Regions from separate parts of the Flavobacterium sp. WC2421 genome, predicted to be linked through region 1. Evidence: riboswitches for the same ligand, from Rfam matches in the RefSeq annotation. Region 1 holds a riboswitch; each other region holds the start of a gene.
What was found. Region 1 has a riboswitch for S-adenosylmethionine ahead of AB3G33_RS02975 (hypothetical protein). Riboswitches for the same ligand answer to the same signal wherever they lie in the genome.
Positions count from the first base shown of each region.

Region 2: another riboswitch for S-adenosylmethionine. It lies ahead of AB3G33_RS05910 (homocysteine S-methyltransferase family protein); the one in region 1 lies ahead of AB3G33_RS02975 (hypothetical protein).
Region 3: another riboswitch for S-adenosylmethionine. It lies ahead of thrA (bifunctional aspartate kinase/homoserine dehydrogenase I); the one in region 1 lies ahead of AB3G33_RS02975 (hypothetical protein).
Region 4: another riboswitch for S-adenosylmethionine. It lies ahead of AB3G33_RS11950 (Na+/H+ antiporter NhaC family protein); the one in region 1 lies ahead of AB3G33_RS02975 (hypothetical protein).

Region 1 covers NZ_CP162004.1:711,090-715,113, forward strand. Annotated here, with positions in the region: gene AB3G33_RS02965 (N-6 DNA methylase) at 1-1,442, opposite strand, end outside; gene AB3G33_RS02970 (helix-turn-helix transcriptional regulator) at 1,503-2,501, opposite strand; SAM-I-IV-variant riboswitch at 2,774-2,871, shown strand; gene AB3G33_RS02975 (hypothetical protein) at 2,839-3,246, shown strand; gene AB3G33_RS02980 (hypothetical protein) at 3,255-3,638, shown strand; gene AB3G33_RS02985 (hypothetical protein) at 3,700-4,024, shown strand, end outside.
Region 2 covers NZ_CP162004.1:1,395,412-1,399,435, forward strand. Annotated here, with positions in the region: gene cobA (uroporphyrinogen-III C-methyltransferase) at 1-206, shown strand, start outside; gene AB3G33_RS05900 (bifunctional precorrin-2 dehydrogenase/sirohydrochlorin ferrochelatase) at 193-774, shown strand; gene AB3G33_RS05905 (NAD(P)/FAD-dependent oxidoreductase) at 961-2,013, shown strand; SAM riboswitch class I at 2,106-2,225, shown strand; gene AB3G33_RS05910 (homocysteine S-methyltransferase family protein) at 2,498-3,499, shown strand; gene metH (methionine synthase) at 3,862-4,024, shown strand, end outside.
Region 3 covers NZ_CP162004.1:1,379,852-1,383,875, reverse strand. Annotated here, with positions in the region: gene thrA (bifunctional aspartate kinase/homoserine dehydrogenase I) at 1-1,126, opposite strand, end outside; SAM riboswitch class I at 1,207-1,315, opposite strand; gene AB3G33_RS05845 (hypothetical protein) at 1,491-1,697, opposite strand; gene metK (methionine adenosyltransferase) at 2,507-3,757, shown strand; gene AB3G33_RS05835 (hypothetical protein) at 3,880-4,024, shown strand, end outside.
Region 4 covers NZ_CP162004.1:2,792,080-2,796,103, forward strand. Annotated here, with positions in the region: gene AB3G33_RS11935 (nuclear transport factor 2 family protein) at 1-131, shown strand, start outside; gene sucD (succinate--CoA ligase subunit alpha) at 216-1,088, shown strand; gene AB3G33_RS11945 (hypothetical protein) at 1,177-1,599, shown strand; SAM-I-IV-variant riboswitch at 1,722-1,818, shown strand; gene AB3G33_RS11950 (Na+/H+ antiporter NhaC family protein) at 1,878-3,200, shown strand; gene fabG (3-oxoacyl-[acyl-carrier-protein] reductase) at 3,386-4,024, shown strand, end outside.

The sequences.
Region 1 (4,024 bases):
TCATTGTCAGTTCTAACTCTGGGAACTGACGTTAATACATTTGATAATTCAACTAATGTAGATCCTTCAGGAACTTCAAAATCGTCAATTGTTGTTAAATATCTCGGTAAATTGAAATTGAAATCGTTTTCCGCGATCTCAGAATAAGGTACAATTCTTGAAAATTCATTCTCTTCTTTACCATTCTCCCATACATCTGCTATATGGTTGATGTTTTCCGGCATCAGTTTATTTATAAACCTTTCAGATAAATATTCTTTACTTGCGTCGATAATAAAAATTGAATCTCTTTTAAAATCCGGTTTATTCTCAAGTATAATTATAGAACTAGGTATTCCTGTACCATATAATAATTTTGCCGGTAATCCAATTATGCCTTTTATGAAGCCGGATTCCAATAGATATTTACGAATATTTCTTTCAGATCCTCCTCTAAAAAGGACGCCGTTTGATACGACGCAGGCAGCTACACCATTTTCCTTCAAAGATTTAACGATATGCAGTAAAAAAGCAAAGTCACCGCTATTTGTGGGAGGTATTCCAGTAGTGGAATTCCATCTATCGAACATATCACTATGGGGGTCTGTAGACCAATTGTGGACATTAAAAGGAGGATTAGAAACAACATAATCAAACTTTTTAAGTTGAGTTTGAATATGGTTGGATTTATCCATGGAAACATCTAAAAAGCTGGGAAAATTTAAAACATCGCGATTCTCCAAATTATAATCAGTAATTCCATGAAAAAGGAAAGTCAATTTTGCCACGAAGATGTTTTCTGGAATTCTTGTTTCTCCATATATAGTCACATCATCACCACCTTCTTTAAAAACTGAAAATAAAAGACTCCCTGTTCCGCAAACAGGATCATAAATGCTTTTGACACTATTATCTTTTTTGAAACCAATTAGTTTTGCTATTAAAATACCAATTTCATTGGGTGTGGCTGTTCCAGCAGAATACTTGACGCTATTTTCAATAAAAGATTGGTTTACGTGCTCAAATGTGTCAACCCAGATGGTATTTCTTGTATTATCGGACGAAGCATGTCTGTTAGAATAATCTTCAATTAAAAGAATAATATTACCCAGAATAATATCTGAATCATGGTCTTTTCCTAAAACGGAGGCGCTATTAAAATCAATGAAATTTATTACACCATCGAAAATAGGGTTCTCCCTAGCAATAGAATTTAATCGCTTATTTATTTCATTACCAATTGAAGTTCTTTCTTCATAACATAATTTTAAAATAGATTGAAAATCACAATCGGCGGGAATCGTTATATTCAAACCTGTATTAGTGTTTTTATTATCACTAATGTGTCTTAAAAACACCAATGTTAAAATATAGTTTTTTAGACTATCGACCTCAATTTTACCCCGGAGTTTATTTAATAAATTCCAAAAATCACTATTCCAACTATTTTTACTCTCAGACATAAACTTTTATTTAACTAATTACTTTGCAAATGTAAATTGCATTAGTGCATTACACGTGCATTAATAATTATTTTTCATTTTATCGATTCTATCTTCTAGTTTTTCAACTAAAAATTGTGGTTTAATTAGTCTGATTTTTTCTCCAAAAGACAAAATCAATGTTTCCAACTCATAGTTTGGTATTAGGTTTAAGTGAATGAAATACTTACCATCTTGTTCTTTAATTTTCTGTGAGCCGTGAATAGGTTTGGTTTTTAAGTAAGGGACCAGAGACTGGTTAGCTTCAATTACGATCTCTTGGACTTCATCATTTGATACAGTAACTCCCACAACATCTTCGAAATATTCATTAAAGTCGATTTCAGTCTCTATATATTCCTGAGAAGTTTCTTGTATACTTTCTATTCTGTCTAAAGCTAAATTTGTTATAGTTTCATAATCATTGGACTTCCCAAATAAAAACCAACGCATATTATATTGCTTTAAATAATAGGGATGTAGGGAAAGGGTAGTAGCAGTATCTGTTTTGAAATTCTTATATTCAATATTTAAAACCTTTTTATAAAGAATTGCATTATAAAGTTCCGGAATGTATTCCAATCCCTTCAAGTATTCATTTTGTTCAAAACTGATAATAATCTCCTTTTGTTGTTTCAAGTTAAATGTAGATTCTAATCTTGTATTTAGCTCATTGATCCAATTGTATTGTGGTAATCCTTTGAAGCGGTCTAATGTTAACAATGCTTCCCTTAATTGATTTGCTTCTGTTTCATTCAAGGGTTGGTTTGAAATCGAAAAAGAAGGGTTTTGATACCTATAGAAAACTCTTCTCCCTTCTTTGTCTTTTGTGAGTTCAACATTCCAACCTTGTTCACTTTCCATGAATCTTAGATCATCATAGAGTTGTCTTTTTTTAATCCCTTCTTCATTTCCGGAATACTCATAAATTGCTTTATTACATTCTTCGATAAGATCTTCAATAGCGTATTTTCTTCCAGTATTACGGAAGCACTTATCTAAAGTTTGGTATCGGATAATAGCATGTTTATTTGTAGACATGTAAGAATTTAGTTCTGAATTTTATATAACACAATAATACAACAAAGCATAGGAATTAGAATGAGGAAAGCCGTAAAGGATTGCCTTATTTTAGATTAATTCCATGCTCTTTAATTTGTTTTGATTGCATTTGAGTAAAGAAACGATATTTTGTAGGAATTTACTATACCCAGTTTTAGTGATATTCTAAATGATTGTTAAGATAAGGATTCGCTTAATTTATATGTTTTATGGGGTTTTAAGGTCTGGATTTATTTTTAATTTATATATTTGAATATCATTACGAACTACACTTAAGTAGTAGCAACCTGCGACCACACGCGAAGGTGCTGAAACAATGAGCCTAAACAAAGGAAAAATTATGTTTAAAACACCTCGGTTTATTTCCAAATTCAATACTGCTTTAAAAACAAAAAAGGCTGAAAAAAATCTGTTTAAGATTTATTTAGACCTCGATTTCCAGTTTTATAGTGTCGATTTTGACGAGCTCCACGAAGTCAACTATGTATATGACGAGAAGGAGTTGTACGACCAAAGTATCGCTGGTATTACAACGTTTTTAAAATTTCAAAAACCCAATGGAAGGGATTATGAGTTTTACCCTGATATCTATTATACACAACTAGGTAAAAATCAAAAATATGCTATTATCACGTATTCTTTTACAGGAGCTTATTCTACTAAAGCAGTTGCAATGGTTCAGAGACTGCGATTAGATACTATAGAGATATTTAAACATTCCTAAAAAATATAATGAAAACAAAAGCAATAAAAACTTTTACAGCTGTCATTACCCTTGGACTAGAAATAGGCTATAGCAAAGAGCTTTATAAGAAAGGTTTTTTTATTCAGACCCTTCAGGAGTATCAAAGGCATAGAATTGATGAAGCAAGTATTTATTTAAGTGCTTCAATCACCGAATGCATTATTGTTTTAAGTGGTCAGGAAGAAAAACATATAAGATTAGAATTTATAAACTATCCTAAATTTCCTTTGGAAGTTGAGGTGTTTAAAAATGAAATAATAAAACTTGGTTCTCATTTGCTTAAGAAGTTGCAGCAGAATAGATCTGTTATTGTGTTTACAGATGAAACGATTATGTTGGAAATCGATGAAGCAATAGACCCAAGGATTTAAATAAATTTACAATATTAAAGAAGTTACAAACCAATTTTTGTAACCAATAACAAAAAAACATATGAAAATTACAAAAGATTTTTTTTTGACAATTACCTATTTGATAGTTCTATATCTCATTTTGACTTTAAATAATTTAGCATTTCAATGGCTAACTATAAAAGTTATTGCGCCAATTTTTGAATGGTTTTATGTGTTAGATTGGTTTTGGAAAATTCTTATCTTAGTTTTTGGGGGTATTAGTATAATTACGATTTTTTACAGTTTGCTCACTTTGCTTGGAACCATAGTTAATATGTTCTTGGGTAGGGTGTTTCCTTACAATAAAGTAACATTAATAGGCTCGATTATTTTGTGCCTTATAAATATAACTATTTTAGAAATCC
Region 2 (4,024 bases), 680 kb from region 1:
CGATCATTCAAAACGGTACGACTCCAGAGGAAAAAATAGGAATTGGAACAATAAGCACGATTCAAAAAATTGTTGTTGAACAAAAATTAAGTTCTCCAGCCATTATTGTAATAGGTGCGGTAGTAGGTGATAGTAAGAAAAGGAAAGGGTTTTACAAAGAGTTAAAATCCAATCATAACAAACTATTAGTTTATGGAAAGGAATGAATTATATCCCGTATTTTTAAAACTACACAATCTTAGTGTCTTGATTGTTGGTGGAGGAAATGTAGGACTAGAGAAGTTGAGTTTTTTGTTAAAATCAAGTCCAAATGCTAATGTTGAGGTGGTAGCACCACGATTTTTACCTGAATTGGTAACATTGGCAGATAAGCACGAAACGGTTACATTGACCGATAAGAAGTTCAAGAAAAAAATGCTCAAAAAACGGCATATTGTTATTGCTTGTACGGATGATCTTGAAGTGAATAGAAGGATTTACAATTTGTCTAGGGAAAGGTATCTCATTTGTAATATTGCCGATACGCCTGATTTATGTGATTATTATTTGGGAGGAATAGTGACCAAAGGAAATGTGAAAATTGCTATTTCAACCAATGGAAAATCACCAACAACAGCCAAAAGATTACGAGAATTTTTTGAAGAGGTTATTCCAGAAGACATCAATAAAATGGTCGAAAATCTAAACGAATATCGCAAAACCTTAAAAGGAGATTTCGAAGAGAAAGTTCAGAAGATGAATGAAATTACAGAATCGTTAAAGAATAAAGAATAGAACCGAGATAATACAGTCAACATTAAAGAACAAAGAATCCTAATGATATTTATCATTTATTTTTGAGATATTCATTCGTTCCTTTGTGAAAAGAATAATAAGTAAGAACAAGTATAACAAAAGAAACTCTACCCAGTCTCCCCCTCCTTGGGAAGGGGGCTGGGGGGAGGAATAAAAGTATTGAACATGATTGAAACAGATATCCTTATAATAGGAGCCGGTCCAACTGGTTTATTTGCCGTTTTTGAAGCAGGATTATTAAAATTAAAATGCCATATATTAGATGCTTTACCACAACCAGGTGGTCAATTATCAGAATTATATCCTAAAAAACCTATTTATGATATTCCAGGATTTCCTGATGTATTAGCAGGAGATTTAGTAGATAATCTAATGGAGCAAATCAAGCAATTCGAACCTGGGTTTACTCTTGGTGAACGTGCTGAAACAATTGAAAAACAAGAAGACGGAAGTTTTATTGTAACTTCAAATGAAGGAACTGAGTTTCATGCAAAAGTAATTGCAATTGCAGGTGGTTTAGGAAGTTTCGAACCTAGAAAGCCGCTTATTGATGGAATTGATTTCTATGAAAATAAAGGGATTAAATATTTTATAAAAGATCCTGAAGAGTTTAGAAACAAAAGAGTAGTAATTGCTGGTGGAGGAGATTCAGCATTGGACTGGAGTATTTTCCTTACAGATGTAGCTTCAGAGGTGACATTGATTCACCGTCGTAACGAATTTCGTGGTGCATTAGATTCTGTTGAAAAAGTACAAGAATTAAAAGATGCCGGAAAAATTCGTATGATTACCCCTGCTGAGGTCGTAGGAATAAACGGAGCAGAACATATTGAATCAATTGACATTGATGAAAATGGAGCGCATCGTAAAATTGAAACAGATTTCTTTATTCCTCTTTTTGGTCTTACACCAAAATTAGGTCCTATAGGACATTGGGGATTAGAAATTGAAAAAAATGCAATCAAAGTAAACAATGCTTTAGATTATCAAACTAATATTCCGGGTATTTTTGCCATTGGAGATGTGAATACCTATCCAGGTAAATTAAAATTAATTCTTTGTGGTTTCCATGAAGCAACATTAATGTGCCAGGCAGCGTACCAAATTATCAATCCAGGGAAACGATATGTGTTGAAATATACTACAGTTTCTGGTGTTGACGGTTTTGACGGAACTCGTAAAGAGGCGCCAAAAGCAGTGGTAAAAGCTATAGTATAACAATTTATCACATTCAAGTTAAAAAATATAGCGCTAATACTTGCAAGTATTAGCGCTATGTCTTTACTTTGCACCGTTCCTATATTTATTGAAAGTTATCACGAAAGGCGGAGGGAAAGACCCGATGAAACCTTAGCAACCCTTTATCTTTAAAGAAGGTGCTACATTCTACTTTATGCTGAACTTGTTTCAGCATCCAAGATAGATAACACAAGAATACTTTTACAGTATTTCTCAAACCTTTTCTTGACAACATATCGATATTTTTTTAGAGCGAATGATTGGTGCTTTTTTACCATCATCCTTCCTGCTTTCCGTTTCAATCTTTTATCCTGAATTTAGTTCAGGATCCTGAACTAAATTCAGGATAAAAAGGATTTTCACTGCAATCAGGGCTAAAAAGAAACAATAGTGAACTTTTGTAATTAATAATCAAAAGTATAAATCACAACAAATCATTGTGGTTTACAAGAAATAAAAAGTTATGTCAAGTATTCAAGAAGCCATTAAAAAAAACATACTCATCCTCGATGGAGCTATGGGAACCATGTTGCAGCGCTACAATTTCTCCGAAGAAGATTTTCGTGGAGAGCGTTTCAAAGATTTCCCACATTCTCTAAAAGGGAACAACGATTTACTATCACTCACACAACCACAAGCCATAAAAGCGGTGCATGCTGCTTATTTTGAAGCTGGAGCTGATATTGTTGAAACCAATACCTTCTCAGGAACGACTATCGGTATGGCCGATTATCATCTGGAAGATATTGTATATGAGTTGAACTATGAATCGGCAAAAATTGCACGTGAAGTAGCCGATGAATGGACAGCTAAAAATCCAGACAAACCTCGTTTTGTAGCGGGTTCAATAGGACCAACAAACAGAACAGCAAGTATGTCACCAGATGTAAACGATCCAGGATATAGAGCCGTAACTTTTGATGATTTGCGCATTGCGTACAAGCAACAAGTAGAAGCATTAATTGACGGAGGAAGTGATTTATTACTCGTTGAAACTATTTTTGATACACTAAATGCCAAAGCAGCCCTTTTTGCGATCGAAGAAGTAAAAGACGAACGCAATATCGATATTCCCATCATGGTTTCAGGAACGATTACCGATGCTTCAGGAAGAACACTTTCTGGGCAAACAGTAGAAGCTTTCTTAGTTTCGGTTTCGCATATTCCATTATTGAGTGTAGGATTCAATTGTGCCCTTGGAGCTGATTTGTTGAAACCATACTTGCAGACTTTATCACAAAATACTTCTTTCAATGTATCAGCGCATCCTAATGCAGGATTACCAAATGCCTTTGGAGAATACGATGAAACGCCACAAGAGATGCAAGCGCAAATTAAAACCTACTTAGACGATAATTTAGTAAACATTATAGGCGGTTGTTGCGGAACAACACCAGAACACATCAAGTTAATTGCTGATATCGCCAAGGATTATAAACCAAGAGTTTCGACGGCAACAATGTAAACGGGGATAGAGACGCAATTTATCGCGTCTAAAACTGCTACATTATAAGTAAATAGCTTTTCCTGCAAGGTTTTTTTAACCTTGTAGGAATAAATTGAGAAAGTGAATCGAGAAATAAACCTACAAGGTTAAAAAAACCTTGCAGGATTGTAGGACGAGAGAATTCGTTTCTCGTAATGATAGGGGCATTGCCCGCGTGAGGGATAGCAGTGAAAAGCCCACAGACAAATGAAGCGAAAGCGGAATTAGTCGAGGACTTGTAACGAATAGCCCGACCCTTGTGGTCACGCCCAAAATAAGAAGAATTAAAAAGTTAAACCTACATGGTTTTAGAAACCTTGCAGGACAAATAAAAATAAAAAATGGCACAAGAAACTAGAAAAAACCTTGTATTATCGGGATTAGAGCCTTTAATCATTACGCCTGATAGCGTATTTGTGAATATTGGAGAACGTACCAATGTAACAGGTTCTAGAAAATTCCTTCGATTAATCAAAGAAGAAAAATACGAAGAAGCACTAAGTA
Region 3 (4,024 bases), 670 kb from region 1:
TATCATCAAGCTCATCTGTTGCTTTGCCACGTGCCGAAACTACAACAGCAATTTTTTCTTCTTGCTTTACTTTACTTTCAATAATATCCAAAACTGTATTGATTCCTTCGCCGTTAGCCAAAGATTTTCCACCAAATTTTACTATTTTCATCTGCTTTTTATTTTTAAAAACAACTTCTAATAAATTGTCTAATTGTTCGTATTCCATCAAGAAGGCATCGTGCCCGTGTTGTGAGTCAATCTCACTATAGAATACATTATTTTTAAATTTTTTAATTTCATTATAGGTTTCTCGATTTTCTTTTGCTGTAAAAAACAAATCCGAATTGATTCCTACAATGTATATATTGGCATCTACTTTTGAAATAATCGATTCTAAAGACTCATGATTCCGAGTAATATCAATCGTTTTCAACAATTGATTCATCATTTTATAAGCAGATAGTTGAAACCTTTTTTCTAGTTTTTCTCCGTGGTAATTCAACCAACTTTCTACTTGAAATGTTTCGAGTTGCACATTGATATCCCTATTAAATTTTTCTTTGAAAGATTCAGGTGTTCGGTAGCACAACATGGCGTGAATACGCGCGTCTTCAATTGGTTTTTTAGAATTATTAAGGATTTGCTCTTGCAAATAACAATTAGCAATCAACCAGTCTGTCGCTTTCCAATCAGTAGCAATAGGAATAAAGTTTTGTGCCAATTTAGGTTCCAAAGCTAAAATTTCCCAAGCAATTCCACCACCCACAGAACCGCCAATGAGAGCAAATAAACTATCAATTTTCAAAAACCGAAGTCCTTCGATGAAAATCCTAGCAATATCTCTGGCGATAAAATCTCTGTAATTCTCTATGGTAGCCGAATTGAATCCGTTACCTGGTACATCAAAAGAGACAATAGTATATTTTCTAGTATCAATTGTTTTATCGACACCCACGATATCATTCCACCAACCTGATTCACCAATAACTTGTGAATTTCCGGTCAAGGCATGGTTTATTAAAATAATGGGAGCTGTATGCAGCGGAGCACCAAAAACTTGATAACTTAAGTTGAGGCTAGCGTATAATGCACCATTATGGGTGGTGAAATTTTGTAAAGTAATATGTGTTGGTTTATTTTCCAATGTCAAATCTTTTATTGATTTTGATTTGTATTTGGAAATATTAGAAAGAAAAAACTAGGGAATTACTAGAGAATTTCTTGTTGTTATCTTTCCACTTTTGGGAGTGGTAGAATGCAGCACCTTCTTCGATTTCTCAAAGGGTTGCTAAGGCTTCATCGGGTCTAATCCCTCGTCCTTTCTTTATAACATTTCAATACGTTAGTGAACTTAATGATGCAAATTAACTACTAATTTTTTAAACAAACAAATTTTAAACATTCTGATTTTTAGCTAAAAATATATTTAACAAAAAAACGCAAGGCATCGCTGAATATAACTATTCAGAAATTACTCGCGTACAAAAGGGATGTTGAACAACTTCCAATTAAATGAAAAGTGTATCATTTTCTTTTGAATACATTAAAAGTTGTAATGAATTGACTGCTTTTTTAGATTTTTTTGAGTCTGGTATTTCCATTCCCAATCTTGGATTCACTAATTCATCAACAACTAGTCCGTTGTCCGTATTTTTTTTGCCTCTTAAATTCCTTAGAAACCCCAATGTTCTTGAAAATTTGTTAGTTGTACTCATGATAATTATATTTAAGTTAGTTTGTTTTCTCTTTATTATTTTAAAAAAATTTAGATACCAGAATAAAAAAAATCCTTTTGGACAAAATACCAAAAGGATTCAAGTTATATAAAACTTATACTTTTGGAATCAACAGACCTTATCGCAAAACATTGCGACAACTATCTGAATCTTTTTATTTGAAAATATTTTCATTTATTTATTTTTATGAATCGTACTATTTGTATAAATTAAAAAAGCCTCCCAATTGTCTTGGGAGGCTTTTGCTATATTATATTATATATAATTTAAAGCAATAACTAGCTCCCGAATTTCTTCGATAGGACTACAAATTGTTTACAAATATTAAAATTCATCTTTGGTATTTTTTACTGAAACAAATATCTTATTTAATTCTGTATCTTCCAAATAATTCACAACTATTTAACGATATTTTCATCTTTAAAATGAAAAACAGAGATACTATTAACAAATAACACTGATAATGTTATGAAATCAATTACTTTTTCGTTTTAAACTGGCACTCCTGCTACTTTTTTAAAAATCACGACCTCAAACCAGTTGTACTATTTAATTTGATTTTTAATTTAAAAAATAGTTAAGTTTAATTTGCAATTCAAAATGGTTTCATACATTTGCACCCAAATACAAGAGGAAAAATTTGAACTGATTGCAACCTCTTCATAATGAAACGAATTCATTATGAATACTGAAAATTTTTCAGTAGAAAAAATGCTAAAGCAGAAACTCTCCTTTAGCTCGATATTTGCAATTATTTTTCCTCGCTTAATTTTAAAATAAAAATTATTATGGCTTATTTATTTACGTCAGAATCTGTGAGCGAAGGACATCCAGACAAAATTGCAGATCAAATTTCAGACGCATTAATTGATAACTTTTTAGCATTTGACGCTGATTCAAAAGTAGCTTGTGAAACTTTAGTGACTACAGGTCAAGTAATTTTAGCAGGTGAGGTAAAATCAAATACCTATTTAGATGTACAAAACATTGCTCGTGAAGTAATCAGAAAGATCGGTTACACCAAAAGCGAATATATGTTTGAAGCCAATTCTTGTGGTATTCTTTCGGCAATTCACGAACAATCAGCAGATATTAATCAAGGTGTTGACCGTTCTAATCCAGAAGAACAAGGAGCGGGTGATCAAGGAATGATGTTTGGTTACGCTACAAACGAAACAGAGAATTATATGCCATTGGCACTTGATTTATCTCATAAATTATTACAAGAATTAGCCCTATTAAGACGTGAAAATACAGCAATCACTTATTTACGTCCTGACGCTAAATCTCAAGTAACACTTGAATATAGTGATGATAACATCCCAACTCGTATTGACGCGATTGTTATATCAACTCAACATGATGATTTTGACGAAGAAGCGATTATGCTTGCTAAAATCAAGAAAGACATTGTGGAAATCTTGATTCCTAGAATCATTGCAAAAAACCCAAAAAGCGCTCATTTATTTAACGATGCGATTCACTACCACATTAACCCAACAGGTAAATTTGTAATAGGTGGACCTCATGGAGATACTGGTTTGACTGGTAGAAAAATCATTGTGGATACTTACGGCGGAAAAGGTGCTCATGGTGGAGGTGCATTCTCAGGTAAAGACCCTAGTAAAGTAGATAGAAGTGCTGCTTATGCAACTCGTCATATCGCTAAAAACTTGGTTGCTGCTGGTGTTGCTAGTGAAATTTTAGTACAAGTATCGTACGCTATTGGTGTTGCTAAACCTATGGGAATCTTTATTGAGACCTACGGAACATCAAAATTGAACTTGACTGACGGTGAAATTGCTAAAAAAGTAGAAGCTATCTTTGATATGCGTCCTTACTTTATTGAACAACGCTTAAAATTAAGAAATCCTATCTACAGTGAAACAGCTGCTTACGGACATATGGGACGTACACCTGAAACGGTAACGAAAACTTTTTCTGCTCCAGGAGGATTAACAAAAACTGTTGAAGTTGAGTTGTTCACATGGGAAAAATTAGACTTTGTTGACCAAGTTAAAACGGCTTTTGGATTGTAATTAATTTAAATTCAGTTATACAAAAAACCCAGCTCTTAAGCTGGGTTTTTCATTTTGCACCAGTTATATTCTTATAAAATAAAAAAAATAGTATAATGCTTTTTTTGTAATTTGCCTGCATTATGAAAAACTTGATTGTATTATTTTTTTTTAGCTCGATCGCTACTGTTTTTGGACAGAACAAAATGCTATTTGCTTCAAAGTTAAATTACATTGCAATCGATGCTGATGAATTTATAGGTTATGACCAATTTGGTTTTCATTACA
Region 4 (4,024 bases), 1.8 Mb from region 1:
TTCGTTATTCGCATTTTGTAAAAACAATAGAGAACCCTAGAGAAGAAATGTTATTGGCCCATTTTATTGCAATTTGGCAAATAAAAGACAATAAATTATATAGAGGTTATCAAATGAGTCAATTATCCTAATTTATTTGATAATAAAGGGCTAAAAATAATTTTCAAAACCTTACTTTTGCATCACAATTTTAAAAATCACATAAAATATATATCATGAGTGTTTTAGTTAATAAAGATTCCAAAATAATTGTTCAAGGATTTACAGGAAGCGAAGGAACTTTCCATGCTTCTCAAATGATTGAGTACGGTACAAACGTAGTTGGTGGTGTTACTCCAGGTAAAGGAGGATCAACTCATCTAGACAGACCTGTTTTCAATACTGTAAAAGACGCAGTTGAACAAGCTGGTGCTGACACAACAATCATTTTTGTACCACCTGCTTTTGCTGCGGACGCAATTATGGAAGCTGCTGATGCTGGAATAAAAGTAATTATCGCTATTACAGAAGGAATTCCTGTAGCTGATATGATCAAAGCAAATGCTTACGTAAAAGAAAGAAATGCTAGGTTAATAGGTCCTAACTGTCCTGGTATCATTACTCCAGGTGAAGCTAAAGTTGGTATTATGCCAGGTTTTGTATTTAAAAAAGGAACTGTAGGTATTGTTTCTAAATCAGGAACATTAACATATGAAGCGGCTGACCAAGTTGTAAAACAAGGATTAGGAATCACTACTGCAATTGGTATTGGTGGAGACCCAATCATTGGAACTACTACTAAAGAGGCAGTTGAATTATTGATGAATGACCCAGAAACAGAATGTATCGTTATGATAGGTGAGATAGGTGGTCAATTAGAAGCTGATGCTGCACATTGGATTAAAGCTGATGGTAACCGTAAGCCAGTTGTTGGTTTCATTGCAGGAGTTACTGCTCCAGCGGGTCGTACAATGGGTCACGCAGGTGCTATTGTTGGTGGATCAGATGATACTGCTGAAGCTAAAAAACAAATCATGAGAGAATGTGGAATTCACGTTGTAGATTCTCCAGCAGAAATTGGTAAAAAAGTTAAAGAAGTTATCGGATAATTGAAAAATTAGTGGTGATTTCAAGTCATTATAAAAATGCCTCACTTTTTTTGTGAGGCATTTTATTTAATATTAATACAAAAGAAAGATGTACAAAGAATTAAAAAAGTTTAAGGTAAGCGATAGCTTCACTTTTACAGCAGATGATAGCTTAGAGCAAGTATGCAACGCTTCTGAAGGAAGTGGTGTATTTTTAGTTTATGCAGTTGCAGATGAAAAAGAGTTAATCATGGTGGGTTCTACAGGAACTGTTCAAAACGATGGGTCTTTGAAAATCAAAAATGGTGGTTTGAAAGAAAAGATTGTTGAAGGACACCAGTTTGCAAAAACAGGAAGAAAATATTCTTGGCCAACACAAATGGTAAAAGAAGATATTAGCACTTTAGAAGTGGTTTGGTACGAAACTTTCAACGAGAATTCTAAGGGGATTCCAACATTCGTAGAAGGACAAGTGTTACAAAACTTCTTAGATGAAAATGGAAGATTACCAAAATGGAATGTGGCTTTCTAGTCAGTTTCAAAAATTATAATTTATTTATAAAAAGCTTTACTTCGGTAAGGCTTTTTTTTTGGTTTTAAATTATAAAATCTACTTTACTATTGCTTTTTATATAAAATAATAATTACTTTTGCAGCCGTTATCACGAATCTCATAATGAGATAGCAACCTGCAACAACGAGCAAGGTGCTAAAACGATAAGCCAAATCCTTTGGAAAAAATGTTGTTTTACATTCCCATTTTTTTTGCTTTAGTTTTCGTCATAATACTATCATTTTTAAAACTGATTTATGACTCATTTATTGAAAAAAAAGGGAAGTGTTTATGCTTTAATTCCTTTATTGATTTTTATTTTTACTTTTTTAGGAGCCGGAATTTGGCTTGATGACTTTTATGCTTTACCTGCTCCAATAGCGGTTTTAATTGGAATTATTGCTGCTTTTTTACTGTTCAAAGGTACAGCTGATGAAAAAGTAACCACCTTGATTGCAGGTTGCGGAGAGAGTAAAATTATGACCATGTGTTTGATTTATCTATTAGCAGGTGCTTTTGCAGTGGTTAGTAAAGCAATGGGAGGTGTTGATGCCGTGGTAAGTCTTGGAATTAATACTGTAGATGTGGCTTACTTTCCGTTGGGGATCTTTTTGATAGCCGCTTTTTTATCAACTGCTACAGGAACTTCTGTAGGTGCAATTGTGGCAATTGGGCCAATTGCGGTTGATTTGGCTAATTCTAGTGGCGCTTCATTGCCTTTGATTGCAGGTGCTTTGCTAGGTGGTTCGATGCTTGGAGATAATCTATCTATGATTTCGGATACTACAATTGCTGCGACACAATCCTTAGGTTGTGAATTGAAAGATAAATTTAAAATCAATTTATTCATTGCTTTTCCAGCTGCTATTATTACAATCGCAGTATTCTTTTATTTGGGATTGAATTCTGATATTACTGCAGTAGCTATTCCTAAAACAAGTTTTGAATGGTTTGCAATTGTGCCTTATATTTTAGTAATTGTACTTGCATTGATTGGTGTTGATGTATTTTCTACCTTGATTATTGGAACTATATTGGCTGGATTAATTGGGTATTTTGGAAATCATTTTACGTTAATGGAATTTGCGCGAAAAATTTATGAAGGATTCACCAGTATGACCGAAATCTTTTTGCTATCGATGCTGACTGGAGGTTTAGCCGCTATGGTGGATAAGGCTGGAGGTATTGATTTTTTATTGTACCAAATAAAAAAACGCATTAAGAGTAAAAAATCAGCCCAAGCGGGGATAGGTGCTTTGGTGGGTTTTACTAATGTAGCTATTGCTAATAATACCGTTTCTATTGTTATTACTGGAGGAATTGCCAAGGAAATTAACGACGAATACAATTTAAGTTCCAAAAAAACAGCCGCCATTCTTGATATTTTTTCCTGTGTTATTCAAGGAATTTTGCCTTATGGTGCGCAAGTACTTTTGATTTTAAGTTTTGCTAATGGGAAACTTGATTTTATGGATTTGCTTGGGAATGCATGGTATCATCTATTTTTATTTATTTTTACTTTGGTAGCGATTTATAGTTCATTTTGGGATAAATTAGTAAAACGATTTTTAGATATTTAAAATCGGCTCGATTTATAATGTTATTGAATTTGAAATTTTTTTTAAAAAAGGAATTATTCTATATTTGACGACTCTAAGATAGCCCTGATAGTAGTGGAAATCCTTTTATGTTTTTCTTTAAAACATAAAAGATTGAAGCGAATAGCGGGAATAGCTTCAAATAAAAATTAAACTAATTTTCGAATATGAAATTACTAGAAGGAAAAGTGGCCATTATAACAGGCGCAAGTCGTGGAATTGGAAAAGGAATTGCAGAGGTTTTTGCAAAACACGGTGCAAATGTTGCGTTTACTTACAGTTCATCTGTAGAATCGGCTTTAGCATTAGAAAATGAATTGAATGCTTTGGGAATAAAAGCGAAAGGATACCAATCAAATGCCGCTGATTTTAATGAAGCGCAAACTATGGTTGAAGCTGTAATTGCTGAATTTGGTACTGTTGATATTTTAATCAATAACGCTGGAATTACAAAGGATAATTTGCTAATGCGTATGTCTGAAGAGGATTTTGACAAAGTAATTGATGTGAATTTGAAGTCGGTTTTCAATATGACTAAGGCAGTTCAAAAAACATTCTTGAAAAAACGTGCAGGTTCTATCATCAATATGAGTAGTGTAGTAGGGGTAAAAGGAAATGCTGGACAAACGAATTATGCGGCTTCTAAGGCTGGAGTTATTGGTTTTACTAAATCAGTAGCATTAGAATTAGGTTCTCGTAACATTCGTTGTAATGCGATTGCACCTGGATTTATTGAAACTGAAATGACTGCAAAATTGAACGACGATGTGGTTCAAGGATGGAGAGATGGAATTCCGTTAAAACGT